DNA from 4 places in the Kitasatospora herbaricolor genome. Region 1 is predicted to be linked to each of the others. Evidence: riboswitches for the same ligand, from Rfam matches in the RefSeq annotation. Region 1 holds a riboswitch; each other region holds the start of a gene.
The links. A riboswitch is a leader RNA that binds a small molecule or an ion and turns the genes downstream of it on or off. The one in region 1 is predicted to bind cobalamin.
Positions count from the first base shown of each region.

Region 2: another riboswitch for cobalamin. It lies ahead of J2S46_RS25500 (ribonucleoside-diphosphate reductase subunit alpha); the one in region 1 lies ahead of metE (5-methyltetrahydropteroyltriglutamate--homocysteine S-methyltransferase).
Region 3: another riboswitch for cobalamin. It lies ahead of J2S46_RS28845 (cobalamin biosynthesis protein); the one in region 1 lies ahead of metE (5-methyltetrahydropteroyltriglutamate--homocysteine S-methyltransferase).
Region 4: another riboswitch for cobalamin. It lies ahead of nicT (Nickel transporter NicT); the one in region 1 lies ahead of metE (5-methyltetrahydropteroyltriglutamate--homocysteine S-methyltransferase).

Region 1 covers NZ_JAUSVA010000002.1:6,790,950-6,795,111, reverse strand. The annotation lists gene metE (5-methyltetrahydropteroyltriglutamate--homocysteine S-methyltransferase) at 1-2,005, opposite strand, end outside; cobalamin riboswitch at 2,171-2,390, opposite strand; gene ddaH (dimethylargininase) at 2,537-3,394, opposite strand; gene dhbA (2,3-dihydro-2,3-dihydroxybenzoate dehydrogenase) at 3,823-4,162, shown strand, end outside.
Region 2 covers NZ_JAUSVA010000002.1:5,749,043-5,753,204, reverse strand. The annotation lists gene J2S46_RS25510 (glycosyltransferase family 2 protein) at 1-111, opposite strand, end outside; gene J2S46_RS25505 (hypothetical protein) at 436-1,470, opposite strand; cobalamin riboswitch at 1,606-1,767, shown strand; gene J2S46_RS25500 (ribonucleoside-diphosphate reductase subunit alpha) at 1,878-4,162, shown strand, end outside.
Region 3 covers NZ_JAUSVA010000002.1:6,561,481-6,565,642, reverse strand. The annotation lists gene J2S46_RS28855 (alpha/beta hydrolase family protein) at 1-992, opposite strand, end outside; gene J2S46_RS28850 (helix-turn-helix domain-containing protein) at 1,216-1,926, opposite strand; cobalamin riboswitch at 2,268-2,400, shown strand; gene J2S46_RS28845 (cobalamin biosynthesis protein) at 2,526-3,509, shown strand; gene J2S46_RS28840 (cobyric acid synthase) at 3,506-4,162, shown strand, end outside.
Region 4 covers NZ_JAUSVA010000002.1:7,673,835-7,677,996, forward strand. The annotation lists gene J2S46_RS33350 (MarR family winged helix-turn-helix transcriptional regulator) at 1-82, opposite strand, end outside; gene J2S46_RS33355 (quinone oxidoreductase family protein) at 185-1,114, shown strand; gene J2S46_RS33360 (ArsR/SmtB family transcription factor) at 1,107-1,490, opposite strand; cobalamin riboswitch at 1,577-1,815, shown strand; gene nicT (Nickel transporter NicT) at 1,844-2,962, shown strand; gene J2S46_RS33370 (EamA family transporter) at 3,006-3,860, opposite strand; gene J2S46_RS33375 (helix-turn-helix domain-containing protein) at 4,033-4,162, shown strand, end outside.

The sequences.
Region 1 (4,162 bases):
CGTCGATCGCGGCCATGATCTCGCCGAACTCGGCGTAGCACATGTGGGTGTGCACCTGGGTGTCGGCCCGGACCCCGGAGGTGGTCAGCCGGAACGCCTCGGTGGCCCAGGCCAGGTAGCCGGGGCGGTCGGCGGCGCGCAGCGGGAGCGTCTCGCGCAGGGCCGGCTCGTCCACCTGGACGACCGCGGCGCCGGCCGCCTCCAGGTCGGTGACCTCGTCGCGCAGGGCGAGGGCGACCTGGCGGGCGGTGTCGGCGAGCGGCTGGTCGTCGCGGACGAAGGACCAAGCGAGCATGGTGACCGGACCGGTCAGCATCCCCTTGACCGGGCGGTCGGTGAGGTCCTGGGCGTAGCGGAACCAGTCGACGGTCATCGGGCGGGGGCGGGAGACGTCGCCGGCCAGCACGGGCGGGCGGACGTAGCGGGTGCCGTAGGACTGCACCCAGCCGTGCCGGGTGGCGAGGTAGCCGGTGAGCTGCTCCGCGAAGTACTGGACCATGTCGTTGCGTTCGGGTTCGCCGTGCACCAGGACGTCCAGCCCGGCCTTCTCCTGGTAGGCGATGACCTCACGGACCTCGGCCGCCATCCGCTCCCGGTAGCCGGCCCGGTCCAGGCGTCCGGCGCGCAGGTCGGCGCGGGCGGTGCGCAGTTCGGTGGTCTGCGGGAAGGAGCCGATGGTGGTGGTCGGCAGCAGTGGCAGCTTCAGCCGGGCGCGCTGGGCCTCGGCGCGTTCGGGGTAGGCCTGCGCGCGGCGGGCGTCCTCGGCGGTGGTGGCGGCGGCCCTGGCGCGGACGGCCGGATCGTGGGTGAGGGCGGAGGCGGCCCGGGAGGCCAGGTCGGCCCGGTTGGCGGCGAGTTCGGCGCCGATCGCGTGGGTGCCCTCGCGCAGTCCGCGGGCGAGGGTGGTGATCTCGGCGGTCTTCTGCCGGGCGAAGGCGAGCCAGCGGGCGATCTGCGGGTCCAGGTCGCGTTCGCGGGCGGCGTCGAGCGGGACGTGCAGCAGCGAGCAGGACGGTGCCACGTCGACCTGCCCGGCCAGGCCGAGCAGGGTGGCCAGGGTCGCCAGCGACTTCTCCAGGTCGTTGATCCAGATGTTGCGGCCGTCCACCACGCCCGCGACCAGCCGCTTGCCGGGCAGGCCGCCGACGGCGGCCAGGTCGTCGAGGTTGCCGGCGGCGGGGCCGGTGAAGTCCAGGCCGACGCCTTCGACCGGGGCCTCGGCCAGCACCGGCAGGGCCGCGCCGGCCCGGTCGAAGTAGGTCGCGACCAGGATCCTGGGCCGCTCGGTGAGGGCGCCGAGGTCGCGGTAGGCCCGGGCGGCGGCGTTGAGTTCGGCCGCGGTGCGGTCCTGCACGAGGGCGGGCTCGTCCAGTTGCACCCAGCCGGCGCCGGCGGCGCGCAGGCCGGCGAGGAGTTCGGCGTAGACGGGCAGCAGGCGGTCGAGCAGCGTGAGCGGCTGGAAGCCGGGGTCGACGCCGGGCGCGGGCTTGGCGAGCAGCAGGTAGGTCAGCGGGCCGACCAGGACCGGACGGGCGCGGTGGCCGAGCAGGAGGGCCTCACGCAGTTCCTGGACCGACTTGGCGGAGTTCGCCGAGAAGACCGTGTCCGGCCCCAACTCGGGCACCAGATAGTGGTAGTTGGTGTCGAACCACTTGGTCATCTCCAGCGGCGCCACGTCCTGGGTGCCGCGCGCCATGGCGAAGTACCCGTCCAGCGGGTCGGCGTCGACGGCGGCGCGGTGCCGGGCCGGGATCGCGCCGACCGCCACGGTGGTGTCCAGTACGTGGTCGTACAACGAGAAGTCGCCGGTGGGGACTTCGGTGACGCCGGCCTCGGCGAGGCGCCGCCAGGTGTCGCGGCGCAGACCGGCGGCGGTGGCATGCAGGCCGGCGGCGGTGACCCGGCCGGCCCAGTAGCCCTCGATCGCCTTCTTCAGCTCCCGGTCCGGGCCCTGACGGGGGCAGCCGTACACGGTGGCCTGCGGGGTGGTGGAACTCGGTGACACGGAACTCTCCTTCGCGAGTCGCGCTGCGATCCCGGGAGAGCACGTGCGCGCGAAGGTACGACAGCGGGGGCGCGGCACGTCGAGGTGCCCGCCCGCTCCGCCGACCCACCCCCGGCCTTCGGCCGGGCGGTACCCACCCACGAGGTCACCGGGATCACCGCGTGCGGTCGCACGCGGGCAGTGGCAGGTCTTCGGACTCGCGAGCACACCGGGCCTGACGGCCCGGCACCTAGTGGCCGTCGCTTCCCGGGCCGCCTGGGCCCAGTGCATGTGACGGCGGTCGTTCCCACTCACCGCTGCGGGGCAGTCCCGGATTCCCACCGGGTTCCCTCTTGCGACGCGCCTGCCTGGCTGGCAGGGCGAACCGACTGCAGGCCACAGCCTAGGCCCACCGGCGTCCCGCCGGCGGAATTCGTCCGCATGCCGGATGTCGCGGTGGGACGCGGGGCCGAGCGCCGGGGCCCGGGCGCCGGGGCCCGGGCCGGCGCGGCGGACCGGTGCGCGCGGCACCGGTCCGCGCGCGGACGGCGGCTACGGACGCAGCTCCAGCGTGCAGCACTTGACGCTGCCTCCGGCCCGCAGCAGCTCCGTCAGGTCGACGCCGATCGGCTCGAAGCCGCGCTCGCGGAGCTGGCGGTGGAGCCCGACGGCGGCCTCCGGCAGCAGCACGTGGCGCCCGTCGGAGAGCGCGTTGAGGCCGAAGACCTCGGCGTCCTCGGCGGTGGCGAGGACGGCGTCCGGGAAGAGCTCGCGCAGGACGGCCCGGCTGCCGGGGCTGAACGCCTCGGGGTAGTACATGACCTCGTCGTCGGAGAGCACCGCGAGGGCGGTGTCCAGGTGGTAGAACTTCGGGTCCACCAGCGTCAGGCCGATCACCGGCAGGCCGAAGAACTCCTGAGCCTCGGCGTGCGAGCGGGGGTCGGTGCGGAAGCCGCTGCCGGCCAGGATCCTGCGGCCGACGGCCAGCAGGTCGCCCTCGCCCTCGTTGATGTGCTCGGGCCAGTACACGTCCCGGTAGCCGCGGGCGGTGAACCAGTCCAGGTAGGCCGGGCCCTCGGCGGTGCGCTCGACGTGGCGGAACCGCGCCCCGAACACCCGGCCGTCGACCACGGTGGCGCCGTTGGCCGCGAAGACCATGTCGGGCAGGCACGGCAACGGCTCGATCACCTCGACGGTGTGGCCGAGCGAGAGGTAGAGGTCGCGCAGGGAGGTCCACTGGGCGAGCGCCAGGCCGCCGTCGACCGGCTTGGCCGGGTCCATCCACGGGTTGATCGAGTACGTCACGTCGAAGTGCCGGGGCGCGCACATCAGGAAGCGGCGGGGGGTGGCCACCCGGGCCTCCCGGAGCGGGGCGGCGGCCGCCGAGCTGATGGTGTCCGTGGCGGGCATGGAGGTCCTCCGGTCGGGATGCGGTTCTGCTGCGGCGCGGGATCGCCACGGCGCAACGCCCTGGGCCGGCGGGATTGCCTTGGCCCGGGCGGGAACTGAGCGACGGGCAGGGCGGCCGGCGACGGCGGCCGCGGATCCGCGGGGGAGCCGCGCGGCGCTTGCGGACCGGGGGACGAAGAGTTGCCCCCGGGACCACCCCACTCGATGTGGTTAGGCTAACCTTACCGCAGCACTTCGTGTGCGCGTTCGGCCGATCTGAACCTCGACCCACCCGGAGAGCCCACCATGCCGCCCACCGCCGGCCGTGTCGCCGCCACGGCGACCCCTCAGCACACCAGCGGGCGACCAGCGAGCCCCGGCCCGGCGGGCCCGGCCGGGCCCGCCGCCGGAACGACCACCGGACCGACCGTCAGAACGGAGGCCTGACCGTGGCCGACCCCACCACCGAGTTCGCCGGCCGGGTCGCCCTGGTGACCGGCGCGGGCCGCGGTATCGGCGCCGCCGTCGCCCGGATGCTGGCCGAGCGCGGGGCCGAAGTGATCGCCTCCGACCTCCACGCCCCCGACGACTCCGTACACCGGCTCGACGTCACCGACGGCGCGGCCGTCGAGGCCCTGGTCGACCGGATCGAGCGCGAGCGCGGCCCGATCGACGTCCTGGTCAACGTGGCCGGCGTGCTGACCGCCGCCCCCGTGCTGGAGACCACCGACGAGAACTGGGCACGCACCTTCGCCGTCAACACCACCGGTGTCTTCCACACCTGCCGCG
Region 2 (4,162 bases), 1.0 Mb from region 1:
CTGGGCGTTCGGGGGTGCCGGGAGCAGCAGGCCCGAGACGGGCTCCGACGCGTTCCGGCGGCGGCCGGACGACTTGCGTCTTCTGCTGGGCGCACTGGTCGCGGTGCTCACCGCGCGGTACCTCCTGGTAGCTGCGTTCCGCGTGCCGGAGCGAACTGACCATGCAGCAACTGTCCCCCGGGGCACCACACCTTATCGGACGCGCGTTCGCGGCCTGTTACGGCCGTCGTGAACAGGACGTCACGAACGGTCCGGCACGAACGGCCCGGTGCCCCCGGGCCCGGACGGCCCGTCACCCGCGACCGGCACCGGGGCGCGGGTCACCGGCCGGATCCGACCGGATCGGGCCAGGCCAGGCCGGGCAGGGGCCGGGCAAGGCGAGGGCCAGGCCAGGGTAGGGGTAGCCCGCCACCCCACGTCCGCGCGCGGAGGTACTCAGCCGGCGGTGGCCGCCGGCTTGGCCCGGCCCAGCAGGACCTCCTTGGCGCGGTCCGCGAGCGGGCTCGCCGCCGCGGCCGCCGCCGGATCGGCCTGGTCCGGCGTCTGCTTGAGCGAACCGGCGACGGTGAAGTACCCGAAGCGGCCCACCGCGGCGTGCGTCTCGGCGCAGCCCGACTTGTCGGTGACGCAGAAGGTGGCGACCCCGGGGCCGGACAGGCCCTGGACCAGGCCCGCGTGCCGGCCGAGCGCCTTGTCGGCGCCCGCCTTGTTGTCGAAGACGGCGATGCCGACCGTGACGGCGCTCTCCCCGGACACGTAGGTGGCCCGGACCAGCGAACGGCAGGCGTCGTCGCCGAGGGCGAGCCCGAGCCCGCCGGTGGTCGCCTTGGAACAGGGCGAGGTCGACCCGGTGACCATCCGGGTCCAGACCTTGCCGTCGATGGTGCGGGTCTGGTCGGGGAAGAGCGTCGCGGCGTCGACCGGGGCCTTGTCCGTCGAGGCGTCGGAGATCAGCGGCAGCGCCTGCTCCAGCGGCAGGCCGGTCGAGGCGGCCGGCTTCGGGTTCGGCTTGTTGCCGCCGCCGCCCTTGCCGGAGATGACCACGCCGGCGGCCACCACGCCGCCGACGAGCACCACGGCCAGCACCGCGGCGCCGATCCACAGCCGGCGGCGCTTGCGGGACTCGTTCTCGTGCTGGTCGGCCAGCTGGGTCCAGTTCGGCTCGGCCTGGAACGGCTGCGGCGCGGGCTGCCACTGCGGCGGCGGCGCCTGCTGCGGACCGGGCTGGGGGGCGAACGGCTGCTGCGGCTGGTGCTGCTGCGGGATCGGCGGGGGAACCGGCTGGCCCTGCGGCGGGAGCTGCTGCGCGGGCTGGCTGTACGGCACCGGGGGCGGGCCGAAACCACCCGGAGCCGGCGGGACGGGCTGCTGCCCCTGCGGCGGCTGCCCCGGTGCCCCCGGCTGCTGACCCTGGACCGGCTGTGCGGGCTGACGCGTCCAGTCGGACGGTACGCCCGTTCCCTCGCTCATGAGGCGAGATCGTAAAGCATGGTGCGCGCGGCAGGGCTGTCCGGTAATCAATCCGTTCCCAAATCCGGGCCCGGCACCCTCCCCCTTGCCTGCTCCGTGAGCCGACGACTGGTCGCCCGACACGCCACAGTGCACAACATGTGGTGCTTCATCGGGCTGGCGCCACTAGATGTATGCTCACTCCTGCTGTCGAACGCAGGGGAACCCGGTGCGAGTCCGGGACTGCCCCGCAGCGGTGAGCGGGCTGCCCGACCGGGCCACGCGAGTCCGATGACCTGCCGACGGTGTGCCACAGGGCTTCCCCGCAGTCGCCATGCAGCACAGCAGTATCGTCCGGGCCTCGCGGGTGGGCCGGGGGGTGGTTCGCGCGCGCCGTGAGGTGTTCCGCGCTGCCCTCCCCTGCGCCCATGCGGCCCGGCAGCCCCCTCGCCGACCGCCGCCGCCAGGAGAGAAGCGCCTTGACCACCGCTGCCTCAGTCACCCTGCCCGCCCAGGGTTCCAGCCCCGCCGCCCCGTCCGACCCGACGGTGTCCGACCCCGGTGGAGCGCTCCTGCGCCTCCTGACCGACCGCAGCGTCGACCTGCCCCAGGTCGACCCCGGCCACGTCGCCGCCGCCGCCCTGCGCGGCCGGCACGCCGGCTCCGACTTCGCGGAGCTGCGCGGGCTGGCCGTCGAGGCCGCCGCGTCGATGATCGCCGAGGACCCGCAGTACTCGAAGCTCGCGGCCCGGCTGCTCGCCCTGGAGATCCAGGACGAGGCCGTCGGCCAGGGCGCCGTCTCCTTCTCCGCCTCGATCACCGTCGGCCACGCCGAGGGCCTGATCGGCGACACCACCGCCGCGTTCGTGGCCAAGCACGCCGACGCGCTGGACGCCCTGATCGACCAGAAGGGCGACGACCGCTTCGAGTACTTCGGCCTGCGCACCGTGCAGTCCCGGTACCTGCTGCGCCACCCGATCACCCGCAAGGTGATCGAGACCCCGCAGCACTTCCTGCTCCGCGTCGCCAGCGGCCTGGCGGTCGGCGACGACGAGCAGTCGGTCCGCGAGGTCGCCGAGCTGTACGCGCTGATGAGCGCGCTCTCCTACCTGCCGTCCTCGCCGACGCTGTTCAACTCCGGCACCAAGCACCCGCAGATGTCGTCCTGCTACCTGCTGGACTCGCCGCTGGACAACCTGGACTCGATCTACTCGCGCTACGCGCAGATCGCCCGGCTCTCCAAGCACGCCGGCGGCATCGGCCTCTCCTACAGCCGGATCCGCTCGCGCGGCTCGCTGATCCGCGGCACCAACGGCAAGTCCAACGGCATCGTGCCGTTCCTGCGCACCCTGGACTCCTCGGTGGCGGCGGTCAACCAGGGCGGCCGGCGCAAGGGCGCGGCCTGCGTCTACCTGGAGACCTGGCACGCGGACATCGAGGAGTTCCTGGAGCTCCGCGACAACACCGGCGAGGAGGCCCGCCGCACCCACAACCTGAACCTCGCCCACTGGATCCCGGACGAGTTCATGCGCCGGGTCAACGCGGGCGGCGACTGGTCGCTGTTCTCCCCCGCCGACGTGCCCGAGCTGGTCGACCTGTGGGGCGCCGACTTCGACGAGGCGTACCTGAAGGCCGAGGCGGCCGGCAAGGCCGTGCGCACCATCCCCGCGCAGACCCTGTACGCCCGGATGATGCGCACCCTGGCGCAGACCGGCAACGGCTGGATGACCTTCAAGGACGCCTCCAACCGGGCCGCCAACCAGACCGCCCTCCCCGGCCGGACCGTCCACTCCTCCAACCTCTGCACGGAGATCCTGGAGGTCACGGACGACTCCGAGACCGCGGTCTGCAACCTGGGCTCGGTCAACCTGGGCGCCCACGTGGCCCCCGGCGCCACCCCCGCCGACCTGGTGAACGCGATGGACTGGGACCGGCTGGACTCGACCGTCCGCACCGCCGTCACCTTCCTCGACCGCGTGGTGGACATCAACTTCTACCCGACCCCCGAGGCCGGCACCTCCAACTCCCGCTGGCGCCCGGTGGGCCTCGGCGTGATGGGCCTGCAGGACGTCTTCTTCAAGCTCCGCCTGGACTTCGACTCCGCCGAGGCCAAGCAGCTCTCCACGCTGATCTCCGAGCGGATCATGCTGGTCGCCTACGAGCGCTCCAGCGAGCTGGCCGAGCAGCTGGGCCGGCACGAGGCGTACGCGGAGACCCGCGCCGCCCGCGGCCAGCTGCACATCGACCACTTCGGGACCACCCCGCAGTGGACCGAGCGCTGGGACGCGCTGCGCGCCCGGATCGCCACCACCGGCCTGCGCAACTCGCTGCTCCTCGCGATCGCGCCGACCGCGACCATCGCCTCGATCGCCGGCGTGTACGAGTGCATCGAGCCGCAGGTGTCCAACCTGTTCAAGCGCGAGACCCTCTCCGGCGAGTTCCTCCAGGTCAACCCGTACCTGGTCCGCGAGCTGAAGGAGCTGGGCGTCTGGGATGCGCAGACCCGGGACGCGCTGCGCGAGGCCAACGGCTCCGTCCAGGACCTCAACTGGCTGCCCGCCGAGGTCCGCGCGCTGTACCGCACCGCCTGGGAGCTCCCGCAGCGGGCGCTGATCGACCTGGCCGCCGCCCGGCAGCCGTACATCGACCAGAGCCAGTCGCTGAACCTCTTCATGGCCGCGCCCACCATCGGCAAGCTCAGCTCGATGTACGC
Region 3 (4,162 bases), 230 kb from region 1:
GCCAGACGCTCGGCGGCCGGCCAGGGGGCGACCGCGTCGTCCGGGCTCTGCATCAGCAGCGTCGGCACCCGCAGGTCGGTGCCCTCGGCGAGCCGTGCGAAGCCCGCCAGGTCGACGCCGGAGCGCCCCTGGGCGGCCAGTGCCCCGAGCCCGGCCAGCGGGGCGCTGACACCCGCCCCGGCGGCCTCCCTGCGCACCGTCCTGGACCAGTCGAGCACCGGCGAGTCGAGGATCAGGCCGCTCACCGCCTCGGCCCAGGCCGAGCGGGCCGCCGTCTGGAGGGCCATGGTGGCGCCCAGCGACCAGCCGAACAGCACGACCTTGCCCGCGCCGCTGTCCAGCGCCAGCCGGACGGCCGCCTCGACGTCGCGCCACTCGGTGTCGCCGAAGTGGCCGAGCCCGTCGGGCGAGGCCGGCGCGCCCTCGTCGCCCCGGTAGGTGACGGCCAGCACCGGCAGTCGCAGGCGGTGCAGCAGCGGGACGACCGGGAGCGTCTGCTGCCGGTCCGCCCCCGGGCCGTGCACCAGCAGCACCCAGGTGCCGCGCATCCCGTCCAGGTACCAGGCGGGCAGCGGCCCGGCCTCGCCGACCGCGGCGGTCTCCAGGAAGGGCAGCCCGAGCGCGGTGGTCGGGTCCCCCAGGTGGACCCGGGGGGTCAGCCGCACCACGGTGCCGGTCTCCAGGGTGCCGGTGTCCGCCCGCTCCAGCCGGCGGGTGACGGCCTGCTGGTCGCTCTGCAGGACCTCGCCGACCACCGCGTGGCCGTCGGCCCCCCATTCCAGGGCGTAGCGGCCCGGACGGGCGGTCTCCACCGTCCGGGTGAGGGTGACCCGGCCGGCGGCCACGCCGAGCACCCGGACCGGCCGGGCGCCGGACGCGTGGTCCGCGCGGGGGTGCACCGCCCGCTCCGACACCTTGCGCCCGAGGGCCAGTACGGCCACGCCCGTACCGGCCGCGGCGGCCGCCACGACTGCTGCGGTTCCCCAACGCATATCTCGCTCCCCGCTCTGCTGCTCCCTGCCGGGCGGCCGGCCACGGCCCGGTTGGATCCGCTCCCCAGTCCACGCGTCGCGGGGCCGGGCGGCCACCGGTGCGGGGCCGTCCGGGGCACGGGCGGGGATCGGAAGCGGGCGGGCGGGGAGCCGTGCGGAGCGCGGAGGAAGGAACCCGGAAAGGGGGACGCGGAGGAAGAAAGGGGAAGGAGAGGCTCGGGGGTCAGACCGGGATCTCGGTGGGCCGCCGGGACAGCAGCTCCCAGAAGCGCTCGCCGAGCGGCCGGGTCTGCCGCGGGGGCTCGGGCTGCGCCGGGGCGGACGACCCCCAGCCGCCGGAGCCCCAGTGCGCCGTCACCTGGTACTCGTTCTGCAGGTCCGTCAGCACCGCCGCGAGCAGTTCCTTCGGCACCGGGACGATCCGCCCGACCGCCTTCACCTGGGCCTGCCAGCGCCCGTCGACGCAACGGCGCAGCCGCTGGTCCAGCTCCTCCCCACGGCCGAGGACGGCCACCACCTCCCGCAGCGTCATCCCGAGCACCTGGGCGAGCGCGTACGTCCGGTCCTCGTCCCCGGTCCACCGGCCGGCGTCCTCGGCGAGGTCGTAGGCGCGCGGCGACAGGCCGATCCGGCGGGCGGCCTCGTCCCGGCCGAGCTCCCGGGCCACCCGGAAGTCGCGCAGGCAGGCCGGCCGGGCTCCCATCAACTGGGCGGGCGGGCACCACAGGGCGCGGGCGAGGGCGATGAACTCCTCCTCGGAGGGCCGGATCTCCCCCGTCTCCCAGCCGATCACGTGGGCCGGCAGCAGCCGGACCCCGTGCGCGGCCATCCCCTCCGCCACTTGATGAGGGGTCAGGCCCAGCCCGGCGCGGTGCGCCCTGGCCGCCATGGGCGAGAAGGGCACCGGCGTCACGGAGGGCTGTCTGGATCGCATGAGCAACGACCGTACGGGCCGGGCCCGGACGGCCCCAGACGCCGAACGCACGAAGCGCAGGTCAGGCCCCCGGTGGGCGACTGGCGGATCGTACAGATCAGTGCCGCCCGACGGGCGCGCTACTCGGAGGTAATGACGGTTTCCTCCAAGGCGCACCGCTACGCGGGTAGCGCGACCCTGGCCTGCGCCGCTCGCGGACGGCCGGCCCGGCGCCCGGGGTGCGTCGTCCGCGCGCCGCGCACGGCGCACGCGGGCCGCGCGTGTGACCAAACCCTCGGTGGCCTTGGTTGACTCCCGGTTCGGCCGCGTGATGGGATCCATCAGCCAAACGGAGGCATGCAGAGGAAGCCGGTGCGAATCCGGCGCGGTCCCGCCACTGTCACCGGGGAGCACGCTCGAACCATGGTCACGGCGGTCCGTCAGAAGCCCGCGGGAAGGCCCGAGGGTGTGTCCGACCCGGAAGCCAGGAGACTCTCGCCCCCGGTACGTCGAGCCAGGGCGCGGACCCTGAGTGAGGACACGCACGCCATGCAGGCTGCCCGGGCCGTCCACCGGCCACCGTCGAACCGAGCCCGCCGCCGTACCGCCGCGCACCTGCCGTGCGCGGGCTGACCCGCGGCGCAGCCTTCGCCCTGGGCGCCGTCGCCGGACACCTGGCCGACGCCCGCTTCGCCGACCCGCGACGCGGTCACCCGGTGGCCGCCTTCGGCACCGCCGCCGGCCGCCTGGAACGGCTGCTCTGGCGCGACCGGCGGGCCGCCGGCGCGGCGTACACCGCGCTCTGCGTGGGCACCGTCGCGACCGTCGCCACGCTCGCCGACCGCACCCTGGGACGCTCGCCGGCAGGCAGGGCGGCGCTGGCCGCCGCCGCGACCTGGACGGTGCTCGGCGGCACCTCGCTCATCCGGGAGGCCGGGACCGTCGGGCGCTCGCTCTCGGCGGGGGACCTCACCGCCGCCCGGGAGCGGCTGCCGCACCTGTGCGGGCGCGACCCGAGCGCGCTGGACGAGCAGCAGATCGCCCGGGCGGTGGTGGAGTCCGTCGCCGAGAACACCGCCGACGCGGTGGTGAACGCCCTGGTCTGGGGAGCGCTGGCCGGCACCCCCGGCCTGCTCGCCTTCCGGGCCGTCAACACCCTGGACGCGATGGTCGGGCACCGCTCGCCCCGCTACGTCCGCTTCGGCTGGGCCTCGGCCCGGCTGGACGACGTGGCCGGCTGGCCCGGCGCCCGGCTCACCGCGCTGCTGACCGTCCTGGCCGCGCCCCGGCCCGCCACCGCCTGGCGGGTCTGGCACCGCGACGGCGCGGCCCACCCCAGCCCCAACGCCGGCCGGGCCGAGGCCGCCTTCGCCGGCGCGCTGGGCGTGCGCCTCGGCGGCACCCTGGCCTACGGCGAGAGGGTCGAGCACCGGCCGGTACTGGGCCGCGAACTGCCCCCGGTCGGGGTGGCCGACATCGAACGGGCCTGCCGGCTCTCCCGCCGGGTCGGGCTGCTCGCGCTCGGCGTCACCGCCGCCGGGCACGCCCTCCTGCACGGCGCGGGCCGGGGCCTCACACGTCAACGGAAGGGTGGCCGCAATTGAGCGGGGCACTGCTGGTCGCCGGAACGACCTCGGACGCCGGCAAGAGCGTGGTCACGGCCGGGATCTGCCGCTGGCTGGCCCGACAGGGCGTCAAGGTCGCGCCCTTCAAGGCGCAGAACATGTCGCTGAACTCCTTCGTCACCGCCGACGGCGCCGAGATCGGCCGCGCCCAGGCGATGCAGGCGCAGGCCGCCCGGGTCGAGCCGGAGGCGGCGATGAACCCGGTGCTGCTCAAGCCCGGCGCGGACGGCCGCAGCCAGGTGGTGCTGCTCGGACGGGCGGTCGCCGAGGTCGGCGCGCTGGACTACCGCGAGCGCAAGCCCGTCCTGCTGGAGAAGTCCCTGGAGTGCCTGGCCGACCTGCGGCGCCGCTACGACGTGGTGGTGTGCGAGGGCGCCGGCTCACCCGCCGAGATCAACCTGCGGGACCGCGACATCGCCAACATGGGCCTGGCCACGGCTGCCGCCCTGCCCGTGGTGGTGGTCGGCGACATCGACCGGGGCGGGGTCTTCGCCGCGATGTACGGGACGCTGGCGCTGCTCTCGGCCGAGGACCAGCGGCACGTGGCCGGGTGGTTCGTGAACAAGTTCCGCGGCGACGCCCGGCTGCTGGAGCCCGGCCTGGAGATGCTGCACCGGCTGACCGGCCGTCCG
Region 4 (4,162 bases), 880 kb from region 1:
CCAGGCGGTGCCCGAGGGCGGAGGCCCGTCCGAGCAGCCAGCTTGGCAGGGTCTGCAGGTGGGCGAGCGGGGTCTCGGACATGGGGGCAGTCTATCCGGATATTCGTTGGACATCCCCATGAATTCGTCCCTACCGTTGGGGTATCCAATGAAATCCCTCCGCTGGGGGAGAAGGGGGACGCCCGTGCGCGCACTCAGGTTCCACACGTACGACGGCCCGGCGGCGCTCCGGCTCGACGAGGTGGCCGAGCCCGTGGCCGGCCCGGGGGAGCTGCTGGTCCGGCCGGAGCTGGCCGGCGTCACGCTGCCCGCGCTCAGGCAGTTGCGGGGGCGAGGAGCCCCGCAGGCCCCGGCCGGCCCGGGCGGCGAGTACCTCGGCCGGGTGGTCGCGGCCGGCGAGGGCGTCACCGGCTTCGCGCCCGGCGACCGGGTCGGCGGGATCGCCCCGGCGGTGCACGCCGAGCTGGTGGCCGCCCCGGCGGGGCTCGCCGTCGCCGTGCCCGGTGCGCCGGCCGCCGGTGACGCGCTGGCGGTGCTGCGCAGCGGGCTGGTCGCCCTCGGCGCGCTGCGGGTGGGCGGCCTGCGGGCCGGCGAGTCGGTCCTGGTCACGGCGGCGGGCGGCGGGGTGGGACACCTGGCCGTCCAGCTGGCCCGGGCGCTCGGCGCGGGCCGGGTGATCGCGGCCGTGGGCGCCGGGGAGAAGGCCGGCTTCGTGCGGGGGCTCGGCGCGGACGAGGTGTTCCGCTACCAGGACGGAAGCTGGGGCGCGCCGGTGGACCTCGTCCTGGACGGTGTCGGGGGCGAGGTGCTGCCCAGGGCGCTCGACGCGCTGGCGCCGTTCGGCCGGCTGGTCGCCCTCGGCGGCGCGGGCGGCACGCTCGACGCCGGCGAACTGCTGGGCGGGATGCGGACGGTGACCGGTCTGTCGATGGCCGTGCTGGCCCGGCACCGCCCCGGGCTGCTCGACGAGTGGCGCCAGGAGCTCTGGGAGCTGCTCGGGCGGGGAGCGCTCCGGCCGGTCTGCACGGAGTTCCCGGTCACCGCGGCGGCCGAGGCGTTCGGCCTGCTGGAGCGCCGGGCCAACCTCGGCAAGGTGGTCCTGCGGATCAGCTGACGGCCGGCTCCGGGCCCACGTGCTCGGCCGCCGCGCAGGGGCCCAGCAGGGCGCCGAGCTCCTGGTCGACGACCCGGTAGCGCACCACCCGGCCGTCCCGCTCCCCGGCCACCACGCCGGCGGTGCGCAGCAGCCGGAGCGCCTGCGAGACGGCCGGGTCGCGCATGCCGGTGGCCACCGCGAGGTCGCTGACGGCGAGCGGCCCGGCCCGGTGCAGGGCGACCAGCAGCGCGAGCCGGCCGGGGTCGGCGAGCAGCGAGAAGCGCTCGGCCCAGGCGCGCACCCGGGCGGTGTCGCCGATGGCGGCGATGGCCTCGCAGACCCGGTGCCCGTCGATGGTCCGGTGGTCCGCGCGCTCGGCCGGTACGAGATGCATGCGGGCATTGTCGCAGCCGGGGGACTGACTGTGATCCTGAACACCTGCGCAGGTGCGCAGCCTTGCACAAGTGACCTGACGCCCCGTACGGTGTGGCCCGCCGTGGTGTTCGGGAAGACCGGTGACGGACCTTCAGAGGTCCCATTCCGGAGCGGCCCTCGCCACTGTGAACGGGAAGTCTCCGCACCGTACCCGCCCCCCGGGCGGGTGGTCACTGGACGCCGAGGCGTCCGGGAAGGCCTGGTGCGGTCGCGCAGCACCCACCGCCGCTTCGCGGCCGGGTGTGCCCCGAAGCCAGGAGACCGGCCACGGCATCTCACGAAGTGATCCACGAGGTGCTGGAGCGTGACCGGATGACCCTGCCCGAAATCGGTGCTGCCCGAACGGCGGCGCCCGCGGTCGATCCCGCGCTCCCCGCCTTCCGCTGGCGGCGCGAGGACACCGTACGGACGGCCGGGCTGATGGTGGTGATCCTGGCCATGCACGTGCTGGCGTTCGGGACGCTGTTCTTCCTGGTCGCACCGCACGAGTACGCGGTCGGTACCCAGGTCTTCGGGGTTGGCCTGGGCATCACCGCCTACACCCTGGGGATGCGGCACGCCTTCGACGCCGACCACATCGCGGTGATCGACAACACCACCCGCAAGCTGATGGCGGACGGCCGGCGCCCGGTGTCGGTGGGCTTCTGGTTCGCGCTCGGGCACTCCTCGATGGTCGTGCTGATGGCGGCCCTGGTGGCGGGCGGCGCCCAGCTGGCCAACACCCTGATGGACGAGGACTCGGTCACCCACCAGTGGCTCGGGGTGCTGGGCACCAGCGCGTCCGGGGCCTTCCTCTACCTGATCGGCGCGCTCAACCTGGCCGCGCTCTTCGGCATCCTTCGGGTCTTCCGGGCGATGCGGGACGGGCGCTACGACGAGGCGGAGCTGGAGGAGCACCTCAACTCCCGGGGCCTGTTCAACCGGGTGCTGAGCCGGGCCACCCGCTCGATCACCCGGCCCGGCCAGATGTTCCCGGTCGGCATGGTGCTGGGCCTCGGCTTCGACACCGCGACCGAGGTGACCCTGATGGTGATGGCCGGCAGCGGCGCCGCGGCGGGCCTGCCCTGGTACGCGATCGTCTGCCTGCCGCTGCTGTTCGCCGCCGGGATGAGCCTGTTCGACACGCTGGACGGGACGTTCATGAACTTCGCCTACCAGTGGGCGTTCTCCAACCCGGTGCGCAAGGTGTACTACAACCTGACCATCACCGGGCTGTCGATCGCGGTCGCCTTCATCATCGGCACCATCGAACTGGTCGGCGTGCTGCACGAGAAGCTGGACCTGACCGACCCGGTCAGCGGCTGGATCGCCGGCCTCTCGCTCGACAACGTCGGGTACGTGATCGTCGGCCTGTTCGTGGTGGTCTGGGCGGCGGCGATCGCGTACTGGCGACTGGGCCGGGTCGAGCAGCGCTGGGCCGCCCGCCCCTGACCGGCCCCGCCCCGGGTCGGCGCGCGGGCGGGGCCGGCCGGGCTCAGGCGGCGGCGAGCAGCAAGGTCCCGGCCACCGCCAGGCCGGCGCCCAGCACCTGGACGGGGCGCAGCCGCTCCTTCAGCAGGCCGCGCGCCATCAAGGCGGTGACCACCGGGAAGAGCGAGGCGAGCACGGCGGCCGCGGCCGCCGACCCGCTGTGCGAGGCCGTCGCGTAGGTGCCGTTCGCCGCCACGTCGGCCACGCCGATCGCGGTCAGTGCGGGCATCCGCCCGCGCAGCTCCCGGCCGAGGGCCCGGCGGGCTCCGGCCGGGCGCAGCATCGGGGCGAGCGCGGCGCCGCCGACGGCGATGTTGCAGAGCCGCTGCACGCAGAGGGTCAGCAGCAGCCTGCCCTCGCCGGAGGCATGCGCGACCAGGGCCATCACGGCGCCGAAGCCGAAGGCTGCGCCCAGGGTGAGCAGCAGGACCGTCCGGCCGGCGGACCGCCCGCCGCGCTCCGGGCCGCCGGCCAGGGCGACGCCGACCACCGCCACCGCGATCCCGGCCGCCTGGAGGAGACCGGGGCGCTCGCCGAGCACCAGCCCGACGCCGACCGGGACGGCCACCCCGACGGTGGCCAGCGGCGAGACCACCCCCATCGGGCCCAGTGCCAGTGCCCGGTAGAAGGCCAGCATCGCGAACGGGCCGATCACGCCGGCCGCGACGGCGTACCAGAGCATCGGGGAGGCGTCCGCGAGGCCGCCGGTGGCGAGCACGGCGACCACCAGCACCACGGCGGCCGCCAGCTGGGAGGCGACCACCACCGACAGGGCCGGCAGCCGCCGGGTGAGGGCTCCGCCGCCGAAGTCGGCCAGGCCCCAGAGCAGGCTGGCGCTGAGCGCGAGCAGGGCGCTCATCGGGAGGCGGCCGGCTGGCCGGCGGGGGTGTGCGGGGCGGGCGCGCGCCCGGCCGGCGGGTGAACGTGGGACAGCACAGTGGCCTCCGCAGTACAGTCGGGTGGACTTCTTGTCCGGACCGCAGCGTAGTGCAACATAGTGAACTATCCGAATCAATTCATTGGACTGTCCCGTGCCGGATCCCGATCTCGTCACCCAGGCGCTCGCCCGGAACCTCAAACGGCTGCGCACCGAGCGCGGCTACACCCTGGACGCCCTGGCCGCCCGGGCCGGCGTCAGCCGGGGGATGATCGTGCAGATCG